Regions from separate parts of the Azospirillum sp. B2RO_4 genome, predicted to be linked through region 3. Evidence: predicted binding sites of a transcription regulator. Region 3 holds the regulator's gene; each other region holds the start of a gene.
What was found. Region 3 encodes PhoB, which activates phosphate uptake and scavenging genes when phosphate is short. Its sites were predicted from a motif close to TNTCATAAAACTGTCA; they were not measured.

Region 1 (6,572 bases), 730 kb from region 3:
AGGAAACTGTGACATTTCCGTTGCGGTGTGGGCTTCCAGCCGGGCTTCGATGCGGTTGATGTGGTCGATCAGGCAGGCGATGGCCTTGCCGACCGGGTCCGGCATCAGATGATGCTCCAGGTCGATGCCGTGATCTGACAGCTGATGGCCGGACAGTTGCCGCTGCGTTTCGGGCCGCACCACCCGGCCGGGGATGCCGACCACGGTCATGCCGTCCGGCACCGGCTTGGTCACCACCGAATTGGCGCCGACCCGCGCGTTGGCGCCGACGGTGATCGGCCCCAGGATCTTGGCGCCGGCGCCGACCAGCACGCCGTCCATCAGCGTCGGGTGCCGCTTGCCCTTGGTCCAGGAGGTGCCGCCCAGCGTCACGCCATGATAGAGCGTCACGTCGTCGCCGATCTCCGCCGTCTCGCCGATCACCACGCCCGCGCCATGGTCGATGAAGAACCGGCGGCCGATGGCGGCACCGGGATGGATGTCGATGTTGGTGATCGCGCGCGCCACATATGAGAGGAAGCGTGCCGGCCAGCGCAACCCCCGCCGCCACGCCGCATTGGCGAAGCGGTGCATCACCAGCGCATGGATGCCGGGATAGCAGGTCAGCACGTCGAGGACGTTGCGCGCCGCCGGGTCGCGGTCGAACACGCAGGCGACGTCCTCGCGGAGCAAGGCGACAATACCGAGAGAGCTTTTGGATCGGGTCATATCGCCGCCTCCAGGAAGGCGTGCAGTTCCTCGGGCGTCGGCGGCCGCTTGGCGCGGGTGGCAAGCGCGCGGACGCGCGGCAGCACCGCTTGGGCCGTGGCGTCGTCGCAGGCGATGCCCAGCCGTTCATAGGCCAGCTTCACCGCCGCGGTGCCGGAATGCTTGCCCAGCACGATCCGGTGCTCGCGCCCGACCTCGGCCGGGTCGAAATTCTGGTAGGTGGCGCGGTCGCGCAGCAGGCCGTCGACATGGATGCCGGCCTCGTGGGTGAAGACGGCGGAACCGACGATCGACTTGTTGACCGCCACCGGCCGGTTGGAGGCCCGCTCCACCAGATCGCTGATGGCGCCGAGCGACCGCGTCTCCACGCCGCTGTCGATGTGGTAGAGGTGTTTCAGCGACACCACCACCTCCTCCAGCGGCGCGTTGCCGGCGCGCTCGCCAAGACCGTTCACCGTGGTGTTGACATGGGTGGCGCCGCCCAGCACCGCGGCCAGCGAATTGGCGTTGGCGAGGCCCAGATCGTCATGGGCGTGGATCTCGATCTCCAGGTCGGTGGCCCGGCGCAGCCGTTCGATGCAGGCGCGCGTCTGGAAAGGGTCGAGCACGCCCAGCGTGTCGGCGAAACGGAAGCGGCGGGCGCCGGCCTCTTGCGCCACCGTGGCGGCGGCGATCAGGAAATCCATGTCGGCGCGGGAGGAATCCTCGCCGCCGACGCTGACCTCCAGCCCATGGTCGCGCGCCTGTTTGACCTTGCGCTCGATCTCGGCGAGCGCCCAGGCGCGGCTGCGCTTCAGCTTCTTCGTGATGTGGATGTCGGACACCGGCATCGACAGGTTGACGAAGCCGACATTGCAGGACAGTGCCGCCTTCAGGTCGGTGTCGTGCATGCGGCACCACACCATCAGCCGGCCCTTCAGCCCCAGCGACGCCACGGCGCGGATGCCCTCGCGCTCCTCCTCGCCCATGGCGGGGATGCCGATCTCCTGTTCCGGCACGCCGGCGGCGTCGAGCGCCTTGGCGATGGCGATCTTCTCGTCGAGCGTGAAAGCGACGCCTGCGGTCTGCTCGCCGTCGCGCAGCGTGGTGTCGTTGATGGTGGCGAAGGTGGTGGGCATGGGGGCACCTCGCGCGAGGGGGGAGAACTGCCCCCATGAGAAGTGTCGCAGGCCGGGCCGGGGACCCGCCCCGACGGGGTGTCGTCGGGCGGGGTGCCGGGACGGGCCATCGACCCGGCCTGCGATTCCGGTGTAACGCGCGGAAGCGTTACGAATAGACGGGCGCGAACTCCTTCGCCTTGCCGGCGTCCTGCTGCCAATAGGGCGACAGGCTGCGCAGCTTGGCGATGATGCCCGGCACCACGGCGATGACCCGGTCGATCTCCTCCTCCGTCGTATCGCGCGACAGCGAGAAGCGGGTGGCGCCGTGGGCGGCGGTGTAGGGCACGCCCATGGCGCGCATGACGTGGCTGGGCTCCAGCGACCCGGAGGTGCAGGCGGAGCCGGACGACGCGGCGATGCCGGCCTCGTTCAGCAGCAGCAGGATCGCCTCGCCCTCGATATATTCGAAGGCGATGTTGCAGGTGTTGGGCAGGCGGTTGTCCGGGTTCCCGGTGACGAAGCAGCTCGGCACCGCCGCCAGGATCGCCTGTTCCAGCTTGTCGCGCAGCGCCTTCACCCGTGTGTTCTCGTCGCCCATATGGACCAGCGCCAGTTGGGCGGCGGCGCCCAGCCCGACGATGCCCGGCGCATTCTCCGTCCCGGCGCGGCGCGAGCGTTCCTGATGGCCGCCGCGCAGCATCGGGCGATAGCGCAGGCCGCGCTTGACGTACAGCGCGCCGATGCCCTTGGGGGCGTGCAGCTTGTGGCCGGACAGCGACAGCATGTCGATGGCGCTGTCGGCCAGCTTCATCGGGATCTTGCCGACCGATTGCACCGCGTCGGTGTGGAAGAGGGCGCCGACCTCCTTCGCCATGCGCGCCAGTTCCTCCACCGGGAAGATCGTCCCGGTTTCGTTGTTGGCCCACATGATGGAGACGATGGCGACCTGATCGGACAATGCTGCGCGGTAGGCCTCGATGTCGAGGTTGCCCTTGTTGTCCACCGGGATGCGGTGGACCTTGCAGCCGCGCTTCTTCTCCAGATACTCGCAGAGCGCCAGCACGCCGGGATGCTCGACCACGCTGGTGACGATCTCGCGCTTCTTCGGATAGGCCTCCAGCGCCGACAGGATGGCGGTGTTGTCGCTCTCCGTCCCGCCGGAGGTGAAGACGATCTCGCTGTCATGGGCGGCACCCAGCAGTGCCTGGACCTGCTTGCGCGCCCATTCGATCTTGCCGCCGACCGCGGCGCCGAAGCCGTGCATCGAGGACGGGTTGCCGAAATGCTCGGTGAAGAGCGGCAGCATCTCCTGCAGCACTTCCGGATCGACGCGGGTGGTGGCGTTGTTGTCGAGATAGATGCCCTGGCTCATGGTTTGGCGGCTCATGGCTTGGTGCTCCCCTTAGCCCGCATGGGCCGGCATGAGGGACGCGGGCTTGACCCGCACGAACTCGCCGAGCTTCTCGACCAGCTTCATCTGCACGCCCATCATCGTGCCCGCCGACTGCGAACAGCCGGAACAGGCGCCGGTGAGCCGCACATAGATGTCCTTGCCGTCGATGTCGACCAGTTCCACGTCGCCGCCGTCGCGTTGGATCTGCGGGCGCATCTCCTCGATGGCGGCCATGATGGCCTGCATGCGCTGGACATTGGTCAGCTTGGGCGCCACGGCCGGTTCGGCCTTGGGTTCCAGCGGCTTGATGGCGTCCAGCCCGACGGTGCCAGGGGTGTGCTTCTTGGCGGGCTTCAGGGCGCCGGTCTTCGCCAGCACCTCTTCCAGCACCTCCTCGATCTTCTCGTGGCAGGTCTGGCAGGAGCCGCCGGCCTTGGTGTAGTGGGTGACTTCCTCCAGCGAGGTCAGGCCGTTGACGGTCACCGCGCGCTCGATCATGGCGGCGTCAATGCCGAAGCATTTGCAGACCAGCTCGCCTTCCTCATGGTCGTCTTCCCACGCCTCGCCCTTGTAGTTGGCGATGGCGGCGCGCAGCGCCTCTGCCCCCATGACGGAGCAATGCATCTTCTCCGGCGGCAGGCCGCCCAGATACTCGGCGATGTCGCGGTTGGTCAGGGTCAGCGCCTCGTCCACCGTCTTGCCGATGATCATCTCGGTCAGGGCGGAGCTTGAGGCGATGGCCGAGCCGCAGCCGAAGGTCTGGAACTTCGCGTCCTGGATGATCTGGGTGTCGGGATCGACCTTCAGCATCAGACGCAGCGCGTCGCCGCAGGTGATGGAGCCGACCTCGCCGACCGCATTGGCCGTGTCCAGGACACCGGAGTTCTTCGGGTTGAAGAAGTGTTCCTTGACCTTGTCGGTGTAGTTCCACATGTCGCTGCTGCCTTTCCGTGGGGTGCGCGCCTAGGGGAAGAGTGTCCGGGGGCGGGATCAGTGGGTGGAGTAGGGAGCCGACGACCCGCAGCTGGACGAGGAGGTCGAGCAGGAGCCGCCACCGCCTTCACCGGCCGAGAAGGACTTGCCGCAGCCGCAGCTGCTTGTCGCGTTCGGGTTGTCGAACTTGAAGCCGGAGCCTTCGATGCCCTCGACGAAATCGACCACCACGCCGCTGAGGAAGGGCTGGCTGTTGGCGTCGACGAAGATGGTGACCGGGCCGAAGCTGAGCACCGCATCGTCGTCGCCGGCCGCCGCCTCCAGGCCCATCTGGTATTTCAGGCCGGCGCAGCCGCCGTCGGTGACCGCGATCCGCAAGCCGGCCGCAGTGCCACCGGACTTCGCCAGCACCTGCTCCAGCGTGGAAACCGCCGCATCCGTCAGAGTCACCATGTCCCGCCTCCTCAAGCCGCGTTGCCGGGGGTGCCGGCCGATCTGACGGGAAGTAGAGCAAGGGTCGTGCCAAACAGGTAAGGTATTGATTTTTCTTGATTGTTGGGCCGAAATGGCGTGGCGAGAGTCCGACAATGTTTCGTCTTCCAACGTTTTTGTCGGGTTTGACGCGTGTCGCTTTTGCGACAGCCGCGACACTTCGCCGCACAAAAATTCTATGGTCTTTCCCCGTGCCCGCGCGCGTACCATGGGACGTCGTCGGTGCGTCGGATGATTGATTGCGTCAGCAGGAAATACAGGCGAGGGAAGCGATGAGCGACGAACCGATCGAACTCCGGATGTCGAACGGCCGCATGGCCTTCGGCGACGTGCCCGAACAGATCGACGAACTGCTGCAGGAGGCGGTGAAGGCCCGCGATGTGCCCGACGCCTGCGAGGCGCTTTTGTGGGAGGCTCACCGCAAGGGGCCGCGGGTGCTGCCGGTCTTCTACGCGCTCTACAAATTCTACTTCAACCGCAAGAAGCTGGGCGAGGCGGAGCGGGTGGCCCGCATCGGGCTGGATGCCGCGGCCTTGCAGGGCGGCTTTCCGGCCGACTGGTCGCAGCTGACTGTGGGCTCCACCGACTGGACGGCGGCCGGGCCGGCGCGCTTCTTCCTGTTCACCATGAAGGCGCTGGCCTTCATCGAACTGCGCCGCCACAACCGCGACAGGGCGCTGGCGATCCTCGCCAAGATGGCGGAGATCGACCCGGCCGATCAGGTCGGCTACGGCACCATCGCCGCACTGGCCCGTGGGCTCGATGGTGAGGGTGGAACTGCATAAAAAAGGCCCCCGGCCCAGGGGGGAACCGGGCCGGGGGCAGCGGGGATTTGCGTCTCACGACGCGCTCTCAATATCGAGAGCAATTGCGGTCCAGCCGGGGTGGTGGGACCGCAATCCGGTCAGGCGGCGACGGATTCCAGGGCCGGATAGTCGGTGTAGCCCTTGGCGTCGCCGCCGTAATAGGTGGTGCGATCCGGTTCGGCCAGCGGCGCATCGGCACGGAAGCGCACGGGCAGGTCCGGGTTGGAGATGAAGGCCTCGCCGAAGCTGACCGCGTCGGCCTCGCCGTTCGCCAGGGCGGTGTCGGCGTCGGTCCGGCTGTAGCCGCCATTCAGGATGAACGGTCCCTTGAAGGCGGCGCGCAGGGCGGACGCCACATGCGGCGCGCCTTCCGGCGGAGCCATATGGTGGCCGGGCCGCCCCTCGATCACATGCAGATAGGCGAGGTTGAAGGGGTTCAGCGCCTTGGTGACCGCCAGGAAATGCGGCAGCGGGTCGCTGTCCTTCATGTCGTTGAACACGCCGGTCGGCGACAGGCGGACACCGATGCGGTCGGCGCCGACGGCATGGGCCGTGGCCTCCAGGATCTCCAGCAGGAAGCGGCAGCGGTTCTCCACCGTCCCGCCATACTGGTCGGTGCGGGTGTTGGTGCCGTCGCGCAGGAACTGGTCGATCAGATAGCCGTTGGCCGCGTGGATCTCGACGCCGTCCAGGCCGGCATCGAACACCGCGCGCTTGGCCGCATCGGCGAAGTGGCGGACCAGGGCCGGGATCTCGGCGGTCTCCAGGGTGCGCGGCACCGGGAAGGGTTCCATGCCGGCGCCGGTGTAGAGCTGGCCCTTCGCCGCGATGGCCGACGGCGCGACCGGGGCGGCGCCGTTCGGCTGGAAGCGCTGGTGGGAGATGCGGCCGACATGCCAGAGCTGGGTGACGATCCGCCCGCCGGCGTCATGCACGGCGTCCGCCACCGCGCGCCAGGCCAGCGTCTGGGCGTCGGTGTGGATGCCCGGGGTGTTGGGATAGCCCTGGGCGGTGTCGCAGACCTGCGTCGCCTCGGTGATGATCAGGCCGGCCGAGGCGCGCTGCGCATAATATTCGGCGGTGAGCGCGGTCGGGCAGTTGCCCTCGCCGGCGCGGCTGCGGGTCATCGGTGCCATGACG
Region 2 (6,572 bases), 750 kb from region 3:
GTTCCTGTCCGCGGCCAGCCACGATTTGCGCCAGCCCTTCCAGGCGATGCACCTGTTCCACCATCTGCTGAGCGGCCGGCTGACCGATCCGGCCTCCATCGAGCTGGCGAACAAGCTGGAGCAGGCGATCATCGGCGGCGAGGCCCTGCTGCGCGCCCTGTTGGAGGTGTCGGCGCTGGAAGCCGGGCTGGTCACCGCCAGCCCGCAGACCTTCCCGGTCGACGAACTGCTCGCCAAGATGCTGGAGGAGTTCGGACCGGAGGCGGAGGCCAAGGGGCTGCGCTTCAACGTCCACCCGCTCGACGCCCAGGTGACCAGCGATCCGGTGCTGATGGAACGGCTGCTGCGGCCGATCATGGCCAACGCCCTGCGCTACACCCTGACGGGCGGCATCCTGCTGGCGGCGCGGCGGCGCGGTGCGAACCTGCGCATCGAGGTGTGGGACACCGGCGTCGGCATCGATCCGTCCAACCATGCCGTGATCTTCGAGGACTTCCACCAGCTCGGCAATCCCGGACGCGACCGCAAGCAGGGGCTGGGACTCGGTCTCGCCATCGTGCGGCGGCTGGCGGAGGTGCTGGGGCATCCGATCACCGTGCGCTCCAAGCCCGGCAAGGGCTCCGTCTTCGCGGTGGAGGTGCCGCTGGCCGGCAACGACGGCGACCGTTCGGGTGACGACTCCACCGACGGCGACCCGGACCCGGCGACCGGCCAGTCCACTTCCGCCGCCGCTTCCCCGGTCGCCGGCACGGTGCTGGTGATTGAGGATGATGCCATGCAACTGGAGGGGATCGGGCTGCTGTTGCAGGGCTGGGGCTATGCCGTCATCCCCGCCCGCGGCATCGACGAGGCCTGTGCCGGGCTGGACGGTGGGGCCGCGACTCCCGACCTCGTGCTGTCCGACCTGCGGCTGTCGGGGCCGGAGACCGGCATCGACGCCATCCAGGCGGTGCGCGCCCGCTGCGGCCGGCGGGTGCCGGGCGTCATCGTCACCGGCGACACCGATCCCGACCGGCTGCGCAGCGTCGACCGCAGCGGCTTTCCCATGGTCCACAAGCCCTGCGACCCGGCGGCCCTGCGCCGCCTGCTCAGCCGCAGCCTGCCGCCCGTCCGTCGGCCTGATGCCGCCTGGCCGCGTTAGACATTCCGCGCCCGCGCATTTTCGCTCCGCAACATTCCACCGCTGTGGTTTTCACGTCATAAAACTGTAAAGCGGCGTCTTGACAGACCCCGGTATGCGTGCGCAGTGTGACGCTTAGAGCAACCAAACAGTTTCGAAAACGATCATCAAACAGCCGGTCTTTTTCGCAAGCGCACACACCGCCCCCTATGGCACCGAATGCGTCTGCCACCAAAACTTCACGAAAGCGTCGCGGGACGGCAACCCGTTGCCCTCATGACAACCGCGAACCATACCGGGATAGGGAGACCCACCGCATGTTGACCCGCCGCAAGCTTGCCCTCCTGACGGGCGCCGCCACCACCGGCGCGCTGCTGTTCGCCGCCGCCCTGCCGGGCACCGCGCTGGCGCAGCAGAAGACGGTGATCGATTTCTGGCACGGCCTGCCGCAGCCGCTGGGCGGCCAACTGGAGCAGATCGTCAAGGACTTCAACGACAGCCAGCAGGCGGTCCAGGTCAACGCCTCCTACAAGGGCAGCTATCCGGAGACGATGCAGGCGGCCATCGCCGCCTTCCGTGCCGGCAACGCGCCGCACATCGTGCAGATGTTCGAGGTCGGGACCGCCACCATGATGGCCGCCGGCCCGGCGGTGAAGCCGGTCTATCAGCTGATGAAGGAGACCGGGGCGTCCTTCAACCCCGACGCCTACATCCCGGCGGTGAAGGGCTACTACTCGTCCAAGGACGGGAAGATGATGGCGCTGCCGTTCAACAGCTCCACCACCATCATGTTCTACAACAAGGATGCCTTCAAGAAGGCCGGCCTCGACCCCAACAAGCCGCCGGCGACCTGGCCGGAGATGATCGAGGCGACGAAGAAGCTCAAGGCGTCGGGCTCGACCTGCCCGCTGACCACCTCCTGGCCGGTGTGGGCGCAGTTCGAACAGCTGGGCGCCATCCACAACACGCCCTTCGCCACCCAGCAGAACGGCTTCGGCGGCCTGAACGCCGAGCTGAAGATCAATGCCCCGCTTTACGTCAAGCATGTCCAGACCCTGATCGACATGCAGAAGGACGGGCTGTTCAAGTATGGCGGCCGCGACAACAAGCCGGACGCCCTGTTCCCGTCGGGCGAATGCGCGATGATCCACGGTTCGTCCGGCCTGCGCAGCCGCATCATGAAGGAGGCGACCTTCGCCTGGGGCGCCGCCCCGCTGCCCTATTGGCCGGAGTTCGCCAAGGACGGCCCGAAGAACAGCATCATCGGCGGCGCCGCCTTCTGGGTGATGACCGCGCCCAAGCGTACCCCGGCCGAATACAAGGCGGTGTCGCAGTTCTTCAGCTACCTCGCCCGGCCGGAAGTTGACGCCAAGTGGCACATGGACACCGGTTATGTCCCGGTGACGATGAAGGGCTACGAGCTGGCCAAGTCCCAGGGCTATTACGAGAAGAACCCCGGCGCCGACGTCCCGGCCGCCCAGCTGACCCGCACGCCGACCACCGAGAACAGCATGGGCCTGCGCCTGGGCAACCTGCCGGAAATCCGCAACATCATCCAGGAAGAGCTTGAGAAGGCCTTCCAGGGTCAGCAGGACGCCAAGCAGGCCTTGGACGCCTCGGTGAAGCGCGGCAACGCCGTGCTCCGCAACTTCGAGCGCGCCAACAAGGGCTGATTGGGAGAAGCACCCTTGGATCCCCTCTCCCCCCCGGGGAGAGGGTTAGGGTGAGGGGGATGCGCGGTGTGGCTTCTGTTTCGTGAAGCACGCTTCGCATTTCCCCCAATTCATCCCGTGCCTCCCCCTCACCCCGACCCTCTCCCCGGGGGGGAGAGGGGGAAGGGGGGGATCGGGCCTCAAAACACCACGCCTAACCCACGAAAGACCATCCTTTGCAGCGTCGCGTCACCTTCGACAGCCGGCTGTTGCCCTATCTGCTGCTTGCGCCGCAGGTGGCGGTGACGCTGGTGTTTTTCATCTGGCCGGCCGCCCAGGCGGTCTGGCAGTCGGTGCATCTGCAGGACGCCTTCGGCATCCGCAGCGAGTTCGTCTGGTTCGAGAATTTCACCTATGTGCTGAGCGATCCGAACTACCTCGACACGCTGCAGACCACGGTGATCTTCAGCGTCGCGGTGACGGTGCTGGCGATGGGATTGGCGCTGCTGCTGGCGGTGCTGGCCGATTCCAAGATCAAGGGCGCCGGCGCCTACAAGACGCTGCTGATCTGGCCCTATGCGCTGGCTCCGGCCGTCGCGGCGGTGCTGTGGATGTTCATCTTCAATCCCGACATCGGGTCCTTCGGCCGGGCGCTGCGGGCGATGGGCTATGACTGGGATTACCGGCTGAACGGCGGTCAGGCGCTGCTGATGGTGATCCTCGCCGCCAGTTGGAAGCAGGTGTCCTACAACTTCATCTTCTTCCTGGCCGGGCTGCAGGCGATCCCGCGTTCGGTGATGGAGGCGGCCAGCATCGATGGCGCCGGGCCGGTGCGGCGGTTCTGGACCATCACCTTCCCGCTGCTGTCGCCGACCACCTTCTTCCTGCTGGTGGTCGACATGGTCTACGCCTTCTTCGAGACCTTCGGCACCATCCATGCCCTGACCCAGGGCGGGCCGGGCAAGGCGACGGAGACGCTGATCTTCCGCGTCTATCAGGACGGCGTGGTCAACAACGACCTCGGCGGGTCGTCGGCCCAGTCGGTGATCCTGATGGTGATCGTCATCGCGCTGACCGCGGTGCAGTTCCGCTTCGTCGAGCGCAAGGTCCATTACTCATGAAGCAGACCCGTTTCATCGATCTGGTGCCGCACATCGTCCTGATCGTCGGCGTGCTGATCTTCGCCTATCCGATCTATGTGACGCTGATCGGCTCCACCTGGGATTCCGGCACCATCGGCCGCGGCGGGCTGCCGCTGTGGCCGGGCGGGGAGGGGGCGGCGAACTACGCCCAGGCCTGGGTCGGCGAGGCGGGCGACCGTGCCGTCTACACGCCCGTCCGCACCATGATGCTGAACAGCCTGGTGATGGCGCTGTCCATCGCGCTGGGCAAGATCGCCATCTCCATCCTGTCGGCCTACGCGGTGGCCTTCTTCCGCTTCCCGCTGCGCATGGCCTTCTTCTGGCTGATCTTCATCACGCTGATGCTGCCGGTGGAGGTGCGGATCATCCCGACCTACAAGGTCGTCGCCGATCTGGGGCTGATCAACACCTATGCCGGGCTGTCCATCCCGCTGATCGCCTCGGCCACGGCGACGCTGCTGTTCCGCCAGTTCTTCCTGACGATCCCGGACGAGCTGCTGGAAGCGGCGAAGATCGACGGCGCCGGGCCGGTGCGCTTCTTCATCGACGTGGTCCTACCGCTTTCGCGCACCAACATCGCGGCGCTGTTCGTCATCCTCTTCATCTATGGCTGGAACCAGTATCTCTGGCCGCTTCTGGTCACCAGCAGCGGCGACATGGAAACCATCGTGACCGGCATCACCAAGATGATCGGCACCGGCGAATCGGCCAACGACTGGCACATCATCATGGCGACCACGGTGCTGGCGATGCTGCCGCCCGTGGCGGTGGTGGTGTTCATGCAGCGCTGGTTCGTCAAAGGTCTTGTGGACAGCGAAAAGTAAGCGCGGGCGAAGGGAAAGAAGAACAATGGCAACCGTTGAAATCCGCAACGTCCGCAAGTCCTACGGCCCGGTCGAAGCGATCAAGGGCATCGACATCGCGATCCAGGACGGCGAATTCCTCGTCCTTCTCGGCCCGTCGGGCTGCGGCAAGTCCACCCTGCTGCGCATGGTCGCCGGGCTGGAGGGCATCACCGGCGGCGAGATCGCCATCGGCGGGCGCGTGGTCAATCACCTGGACCCCAAGGACCGCGACATCGCGATGGTGTTCCAGAACTACGCGCTCTACCCGCACATGACGGTCTTCGACAACATGGCCTACGGCCTGAAGATCCGCGGAATCCCGAAGGCGGAAATCCGCGCCCGCGTCGACAAGGCGGCGGAGATCCTCGAACTCGGCCGCTTCCTCGACCGCCGGCCGAGCCAGCTGTCGGGCGGCCAGCGCCAGCGCGTCGCCATGGGCCGCGCCATCGTGCGCGAACCCGCCGCCTTCCTGTTCGACGAGCCGCTGTCGAACCTCGACGCCAAGCTGCGCACCCAGATGCGGGTGGAGATCAAGCGGCTGCAGGACCGGCTCGGCATCACCAGCCTCTACGTCACCCACGATCAGGTGGAGGCGATGACGCTGGCCGACCGCATCCTGGTGATGAACCACGGCGTTGCCGAGCAGATCGGCACGCCGCTGGAGGTCTACCAGCGCCCGGCCAGCCTGTTCGTCGCCGGCTTCATCGGCTCGCCGCCGATGAATGTGCTGGACGGCCGCATCGACGACCGCGGCGAGGCGGTGCTGCTGCCCGGCGGCCAGCGCCTGCCCCTGCCGCAGCCGCGCCCGACCGACGCCGGCCGGCCGGTGAAGCTGGGCATCCGGCCGGAGCATCTGGCTGTCGCCGCGGAGGGCTTTTCCATCGAGATCGAACTGGTGGAGGCGCTGGGGGCCGATACGGTGGTCTATGGCCGTCTGCCGGACGGCGAGACCCTGCTGGTCCGCATGGCCGGCATTCCCACCGTGCGCGAGCGCGACCGTCTGACCGTCGCCCCGCAGGACGGCGCCCTGCACCTGTTCGATGCAGTGACGGGGCGCCGGATGGAGTGAGGCCCGCGATCAGAAATCCGAACAGCGCCCCTTGAACTCCCAATCGCCGTAGCGGGTCGGTTCCGGCCCCTTCGGGCCGCCGATCTCGCCGGGCTTCTGTTCGGGGCCCTTGGTTTCCGTGGCCTCCGTTGTTTCGGTGGCGGTCACCGCTTCGGCGGCGTCCTGCTGCGGCTTGATCGGTTCGGTCATCATATCCATCGCACTGCTGCGGGCATCTTGAACGGGGGCGCGGATCGGGCCCATATCTCGGATCAGGGCGGGTTACCCCGCCTCGGCCCATCCTGAACCGATATGGCGATCATGACCAGCTATCTGAAGACCACCATTCTCCTTGCCGGCCTGACGGCGATCTTCATGGCGGTCGGCTTCCTGCTGGGCGGCAAGACCGGCCTGATCGTCGCCTTCGTCTTCGCTCTGGGTATGAACCTGTTCAGCTACTGGAATTCCGGCGACATGGTGCTGTCGATGTACGGCGCCCGCGAGGTCGACGCCTATTCGGCCCCGGAGTTCCACGGCATCGTCGCCCGGCTGGCGGAGCGCGCCGGCCTGCCGATGCCGCGCGTCTACATCATCCAGAACGACCAGCCCAACGCCTTCGCCACCGGCCGCGACCCGGAGCATGCGGCGGTCGCCGCCACCACCGGCCTGCTGCAGCGCCTGACGCCTGAGGAGATCGCCGGCGTGATGGCTCATGAACTGGCCCATGTGAAGAACCGCGACACCCTGATCATGACCATCACCGCG
Region 3 (6,572 bases):
CCGTCGCTACGCCGCCTTGCGCGACCTTGCCGACTGGAGCCTGCTGGCCGTCGGCGCCAGCCTCGCCGTCGCCGGGCTGGCCTGGGGCCGCCATCGCATCGGCCCCGACCTGCGCGCCCGCCCGGCGGTGGAGCGGGTGGTGCGGGTGGCGCTGGTCGTCTGCTCGCTGGTCGCCATCCTGACCACGGTCGGCATCGTCCTGTCGCTGCTGTTCGAGGCGCTTCGCTTCTTCACCGTCGTCTCGCCGCTCGACTTCCTGTTCGGCACCCATTGGAGCCCACAGATGGCGATGCGGGCCGATCAGGTCGGGTCCAGCGGCTCCTTCGGCGCGATCCCGCTGTTCGCCGGGACGCTGCTGATCACCGTCATCGCGATGCTGGTGGCGGTGCCGGTCGGGCTGATGGCGGCGATCTACATGTCGGAATATGCCGGGCGCGGCGTGCGCACCTGGCTGAAGCCGGCGCTGGAGATCCTGGCCGGCATCCCGACGGTGGTCTACGGCTTCTTCGCCGCGCTGACGATGGCGCCCTTCGTGCGCTCGGTCGGCGAGGCTTTGGGGCTGGACGTCAGTTCGGAATCGGCGCTGGCCGCCGGCATCGTCATGGGGGTGATGATCATCCCCTTCGTCAGCTCCCTGTCGGACGACGTCATCAACGCGGTGCCGCAGAGCCTGCGCGACGGCTCCTACGGTCTCGGTGCCACCAAGTCGGAAACCATCAGGCAGGTGGTCCTGCCGGCGGCGCTGCCGGGCATCGTCGCCGCGGTGATGCTGGCGGTCAGCCGCGCCATCGGCGAGACGATGATCGTCACCATGGCGTCCGGCCTGACCGCCAACCTGACCGCCAACCCGCTGCAGGCGGTGACCACCGTCACCACCCAGATCGCCACGCTGCTGGTCGGCGATCAGGAGTTCGACAGCCCGAAGACGCTGTCGGCCTTCGGCCTCGGCCTCGTGCTGTTCCTCGTCACGCTCTGCCTCAACATGGTCGCCCTGCGGGTGGTCCGGACCTATCGGGAGAAATATGACTGACCTCGTCGAGCAGGACGTGGCGGCCGTGACGCCATCCTCCGCCCCCACCCCCGTGAAATCGCGCCTGCGTGGCGAGGCCTTCGCCCGCCGTCTGCGCGCCCGCCACGCCGCGGAGCGCCGCTTCCGGCTGGCCGGGGCCGCCGCGGTGGCGCTGGCGGCGCTGATCCTGGTGCTGCTGCTGGGCTCCATCGTCGCCAAGGGCGCCAGTGCCTTCCTGGAGGCGCGGATCCGGCTGGAGGTGACGCTGGACCCGGCGGAGGTCGCCGACCGCAACTACACCGCCCTGCTGCGCCGGGCGCTCTACGCCCAGTTCCCGCAGGTGACCGACCGCGCCGGCAAGCGCGTTTTGAACGACCTGCTGTCGTCGGGCGCGCCGTACGAGCTGGAGGCGATGGTCGCCAAGGACCCGGCGCTGGTCGGGACGACGCAGACCGTCTGGGTCCGCGCCGACGACCAGATCGACCAGCTGGTGAAGGGCGGCTACCGGCGCGACCTGCCGGAAAGCGAGCGCGGCCTCAGCGATGCCAAGGTTGCGGCAACCGACGCGCTGCTGGCCTCCGGCGCGCTGGCGCAGGGCTTCAACACCACCCTGTTCACCGCCGGCGACAGCCGCGAGCCGGAACAGGCCGGCATCGGCGGCGCCATCGTCGGCTCGCTGCTGACCCTGCTGGTGACCATGGCGCTGTCGGTGCCGGTCGGGATATCCGCCGCGGTCTATCTGGAGGAGTTCGCGCCGAAGAACCGCTGGACCGACCTGATCGAGGTGAACATCAACAACCTTGCCGCGGTGCCGTCGATCATCTTCGGCCTGCTGGGTCTCGCGGTGTTCCTCGGCTTCTTCGGCATGCCGCGCTCCGCCCCGCTGGTCGGCGGGCTGGTTATGGCGCTGATGACGCTGCCGGTCATCATCATCGCGTCCCGCGTCGCGTTGAAATCGGTGCCGCCGTCGATCCGCCAGGCGGCGCTGGGCATCGGCGCCTCTCCCCTGCAGACGGTGCTGCACCATGTGCTGCCACTGGCGATGCCCGGCATCCTGACCGGCACCATCATCGGCATGGCCCGCGCCCTGGGCGAGACGGCGCCGCTGCTGATGATCGGCATGGTCGCCTTCATCGTCGACATCCCCCACGGGCTGACCGACAGCGCCACGGTGCTGCCGGTGCAGATCTACATGTGGGCCGACAGCCCGGAACGTGCCTTCACCGAGCGCACCTCCGCGGCGATCCTGATCCTGCTCGGCGTCCTGATCCTGCTGAACGGGGCGGCCGTGATCCTGCGCAAGATTTTCGAGAGACGGTGGTGAGCGCCCCATGAGCATTCCAGGCAGCATGAAAAGCGGCATCCCGAGCCCGCTGAAGCTGCGGTCCCGTGGCGACCGGCAGCCGGACCGGGCGTCCGCCACCGCCCTGCCCGCCAAGATGACCGCCCGCGGGGTGAAGGTGTTCTATGGCGCCAAGCAGGCGTTGAAGGGCATCGACCTCGACATCCAGGAAAACCGGGTGCTGGCGCTGATCGGCCCGTCCGGCTGCGGCAAGTCGACCTTCCTGCGCTGCCTGAACCGGATGAACGACACCGTCGAGGGCTGCCGGGTCGAGGGGCGGATCGCGCTGGACGGCGAGGACGTCTATGGCAAGGCGGTCGATGCGGTTCAGCTGCGCGCCCGCGTCGGCATGGTGTTCCAGAAACCGAACCCCTTCCCCAAGTCGATCTACGACAACGTCGCCTACGGCCCGCGCATCCATGGCCTCGCGTCCGGACGGGACGAGCTGGACGAGGTGGTGCAGACCTCGCTGAAGCGCGCCGGCCTGTGGGCGGAGGTCAAGGACCGCCTGCGCGAACCCGGCACCAGCCTGTCCGGCGGCCAGCAGCAGCGGCTGTGCATCGCCCGGGCCATCGCCGTCAGCCCCGAGGTGATCCTGATGGACGAGCCCTGCTCGGCGCTCGACCCCATCGCGACCGCCCATATCGAGGAACTGATCGACGAGCTGCGGGCCAACTACACCATCGTCATCGTCACCCACAACATGCAGCAGGCCGCCCGCGTGTCGCAGCGCACCGCCTTCTTCCATCTCGGCGAGATGGTGGAGTGCGACGACACCGAGGAAATCTTCACCAACCCGCGCGACGAGCGCACCCAGGGCTACATCACCGGCCGCTATGGCTGAGCCGCTGTCCCTATGCCCGCCCCCCTTCCCTCCTGTGTTGAAAAGGCTGTGCCATGCCGGTTAACGTCGAGACGCGCGCTGTGAACGGAGCCACCATGAACGCGGCCCTCAAGCCGCTCGTCCTGATCGTCGAGGACGAGGCCGACATCCTGACGCTGCTGAAGTACAACCTGGAAAAGGAAGGCTTCCGCGTCGCCACCGCCAGCGACGGCGAGGAGGCCCTGCTGGCCGCCGGCGAACAGACGCCGCACATCGTGCTGCTCGACTGGATGCTGCCGCTGATGAGCGGGCTGGAGGTCTGCCGCCAGCTGCGCCGCAACGCCAAGACCCGCGACATCCCGATCATCATGCTGACCGCCCGCGGCGAGGAGGGCGACCGGGTGCGCGGCCTGAATTCCGGCGCCGACGACTACATCACCAAGCCCTTCTCCCCCACCGAGCTGGTTGCCCGCATGCGCGCCGTGCTGCGCCGCGCCTCCCCCGGCATGACCGACGAGGTGCTGACCTTCGCCGACGTGACGATGGATCTGGCGGCCCACCGCGTACGCCGCAACAGCCGGGACGTACATCTGGGGCCCACCGAATTCCGCCTGCTGCGCCACTTCATGCAGCATCCCGGCCGCGTCTTCTCGCGCGAACAGCTGCTCGATCTGGTGTGGGGCCATGACGTGTACGTCGAGCCGCGTACGGTCGACGTACACATCCGCCGCCTGCGCAAGGCGATGAACGAAGAGGACGAGCTGGACCTGATCCGCACCGTGCGGTCGGCGGGCTACGCGCTGGATACGAAGTCGGTGTGAGGGGAAGGTTGGGCATGCAAGGTTAGACCCCCACCTATCCTCCCCCGCTGGGCGGGGGAGGGACTGCCGCCGCTCTCCCAAACATGCACTTGTCCCCTCCCCCGCCCAGCGGGGGAGGGTTAGGGTGGGGGTCTAACGCAGCGGCACTGGTGAGATTGCCCGTCATGATCCTGCTCTTCACCGACTTCGGCCTCTCCGGCCCCTATACCGGCCAGATGAAGGCGGTGTTGGCGCAACAGGCACCCACCGTCCCCGCCATCGACCTGTTCGCCGACGCCCCGGCCTTCGACCCGCAGCTTTCGGCCTATCTGCTGGCCGCCTACGCCCCGGCCTTCCCCGCCGGCAGCGTCTTCCTCAGCGTCGTCGATCCCGGCGTCGGCACCGAGCGGCGGCCGGTGATGGTGGAAGCCGACGGGCGCTGGTTCGTCGGCCCCGACAACGGCCTGTTCGCCCTGATCGCCCGCCGCGCAACGTCGCTAAACGCCTGGAAAATCGACTGGATCCCGGACAACCTGTCCGCCAGCTTCCATGGCCGCGACCTGTTCGCTCCCGTCGCTGCGAGCCTCGCCACCGGCCGTCCTGTCGAGCGCAGCCCCCTTCCCGCCTCCGCCATCGACCGGCCGGGCTGGCCGGACGAGCTGCCGCGCATCGTCTATGTCGATGTCTACGGCAACGCCATGACCGGCCTGCGGGCATCCACCCTGCCCGCCGACGCGGTGCTGATCGCCGCCGGAACCCGCATCGCCCGAGCGCGCACCTTCGGTGCCGTCGGGCCGGGACAGCCACTGTGGTACGAGAATTCCAACGGGCTGGCGGAGATCGCCGTCAACCGCGGGCGGGCCGACCGGGTGCTGGGGCTGGCGGTCGGCGACCCGGTGACTGTGGAAACCTGAAGAAGCCCAAAAGAAAACCGCCCGGAAGCGGGTGCTTCCGGGCGGCTGTTGCTTGATCCGATGCCCTGGTCCGATGCTTGTCCGATCAGGCGTCTCGGGGGTCAGTCGTTGTTGCGCTGGCCCAGGAACTGCAGCAGGAACTGGAACAGATTGATGAAGTCCAGGTAGAGCGTCAGGGCGCCCATCAGGGCCAGCTTGCCGGTGCTCTCGTGATCGTAGCCCTCGGCGTAGCTTTCCTTGATCGACTGGGTGTCATAGGCGGTCAGACCGGTGAAGATCAGCACGCCGATGGCGGAGATCGCGAAGTGCAGGGCCGGCGACTGGAAGAAGATGTTCGCCAGGCCGGCGATCACCAGGCCGATGACGCCCATCATCAGGAAGGACCCCATCTTCGACAGGTCGGCCTTCGTGGTGTAGCCGTACAGGCTCATCGCCAGGAAGGTGGCGGCGGTGACGAAGAAGGTCAGCGCGATCGACGCCCCGGTGAAGACCAGGAAGATGGCCGACATCGACAGGCCCATGGCACCGCAATAGGCCCAGAAGATCATCTGTGCCGATGCGAAGGACAGGCGCTGGATGCCGAAGGACAGCACCATGACGAAGGCCAGCGGGGCCAGCATCACCACCCACTTCAGCGGCGTGCCGAAGATGGCCTGGAGCATGGCCGGGCTGGACGACACGAGCGCGGCGACCAGACCCGTCAGGATCAGGCCGGCACCCATGTAGTTGTACACGCGCAGCATGTGCTGCCGCAGGCCTTCGTCGAAGTATCCCCGATCTGTCGCGCGGCCTGCGGTCGCGAAGCGGTTATAGGTCGGGTCTGCCATGGTTTGGTTTCCTCGGTGGAATTGGGTGATCCCGTCGCAGGACATATTGGCGAGTCCGCCATGCGGTTCAATAGGAATCGACAGCGCTTTTTCTAGATGAAAAAGCTTTCACGATTCGTTTTTCCTGCGGCTTTCTGACGCGCGAATCATTCGTTCCGAAGCAATGGTGCCGAAGGCTGGCCCAAAGCCCGCCAAGTACCATAGAACCCGAAAGCGAGCGTGATCGCCGTGCTCAGCAATGCGGTGGTGACGACCGCCGACGGCAGGAAGCTCCATTCCCAATGCATGAGGAACGTCAGCACCGCCCAGGCGGTCAGCGTGCCGATGACACCGGCGATGAGCGCGGTCAGCAGGCCGAGCAACCCATATTCCAGCAGGAAGGCGCGCAGCACGTCGCCGCGCGTCGCCCCAAGCACCTTCAGCACCACCGCATCATAGACCCGGCGGCGATGCCCGGCGGCGACCGCGCCGGCCAGAACCAGCGTGCCGGCGGCCAGCGTGATGCCGGCGACGATGCGCACCGCGGTGCCGATATGGCCCAGCATCTCCGACACCGTGTCCAGCGCGTCCTTGACCCGCACCAAGGTGATGTTGGGAAAGCGTTGCAGCACGGCGCGCTGCACCTGCGTCTCGGCGTCCGGCGTGGCGCGGACGGTGGCGACCCAGGTCTGCGGCGCGCCTTCCAGCGTGCCGGGGGCGAAGACCATGGTGAAGTTGATCGCCATGCTGCTGAAATCGGCGGAGCGCACGTTGGCGACCTTCGCCTCGATGCTGCGGCCCAGGATGTTGATGGTCAGGGTGGCGCCGGGACCGATGCCGAAGGCCTCGGCCACGCTCTGGTGGATGGAGATCAGCGG

Region 1: the regulator PhoB is predicted to act here: its motif matches at 4,760-4,775, upstream of PWS46_RS02660 (HesB/IscA family protein).
Region 2: the regulator PhoB is predicted to act here: its motif matches at 1,196-1,211, upstream of ugpB (sn-glycerol-3-phosphate ABC transporter substrate-binding protein UgpB).

What each region holds. Positions count from the first base shown of each region.
Region 1 is NZ_CP118485.1:570,583-577,154, forward strand. Features, by position in the region: gene cysE (serine O-acetyltransferase) at 1-708, opposite strand, end outside; gene nifV (homocitrate synthase) at 705-1,826, opposite strand; gene nifS (cysteine desulfurase NifS) at 1,975-3,195, opposite strand; gene nifU (Fe-S cluster assembly protein NifU) at 3,211-4,134, opposite strand; gene PWS46_RS02660 (HesB/IscA family protein) at 4,192-4,587, opposite strand; gene PWS46_RS02665 (hypothetical protein) at 4,899-5,411, shown strand; gene PWS46_RS02670 (alkene reductase) at 5,531-6,572, opposite strand, start outside.
Region 2 is NZ_CP118485.1:586,456-593,027, forward strand. Features, by position in the region: gene PWS46_RS02710 (ATP-binding protein) at 1-1,141, shown strand, start outside; gene ugpB (sn-glycerol-3-phosphate ABC transporter substrate-binding protein UgpB) at 1,438-2,793, shown strand; gene ugpA (sn-glycerol-3-phosphate ABC transporter permease UgpA) at 3,009-3,893, shown strand; gene ugpE (sn-glycerol-3-phosphate ABC transporter permease UgpE) at 3,890-4,738, shown strand; gene PWS46_RS02730 (sn-glycerol-3-phosphate import ATP-binding protein UgpC) at 4,764-5,828, shown strand; gene PWS46_RS02735 (DUF1674 domain-containing protein) at 5,838-6,026, opposite strand; gene htpX (zinc metalloprotease HtpX) at 6,120-6,572, shown strand, end outside.
Region 3 is NZ_CP118485.1:2,755,729-2,762,300, forward strand. Features, by position in the region: gene pstC (phosphate ABC transporter permease subunit PstC) at 1-1,030, shown strand, start outside; gene pstA (phosphate ABC transporter permease PstA) at 1,023-2,333, shown strand; gene pstB (phosphate ABC transporter ATP-binding protein PstB) at 2,449-3,195, shown strand; gene phoB (phosphate regulon transcriptional regulator PhoB) at 3,291-3,995, shown strand; gene PWS46_RS13295 (SAM hydrolase/SAM-dependent halogenase family protein) at 4,160-4,888, shown strand; gene PWS46_RS13300 (Bax inhibitor-1/YccA family protein) at 4,990-5,715, opposite strand; gene PWS46_RS13305 (ABC transporter permease) at 5,862-6,572, opposite strand, start outside.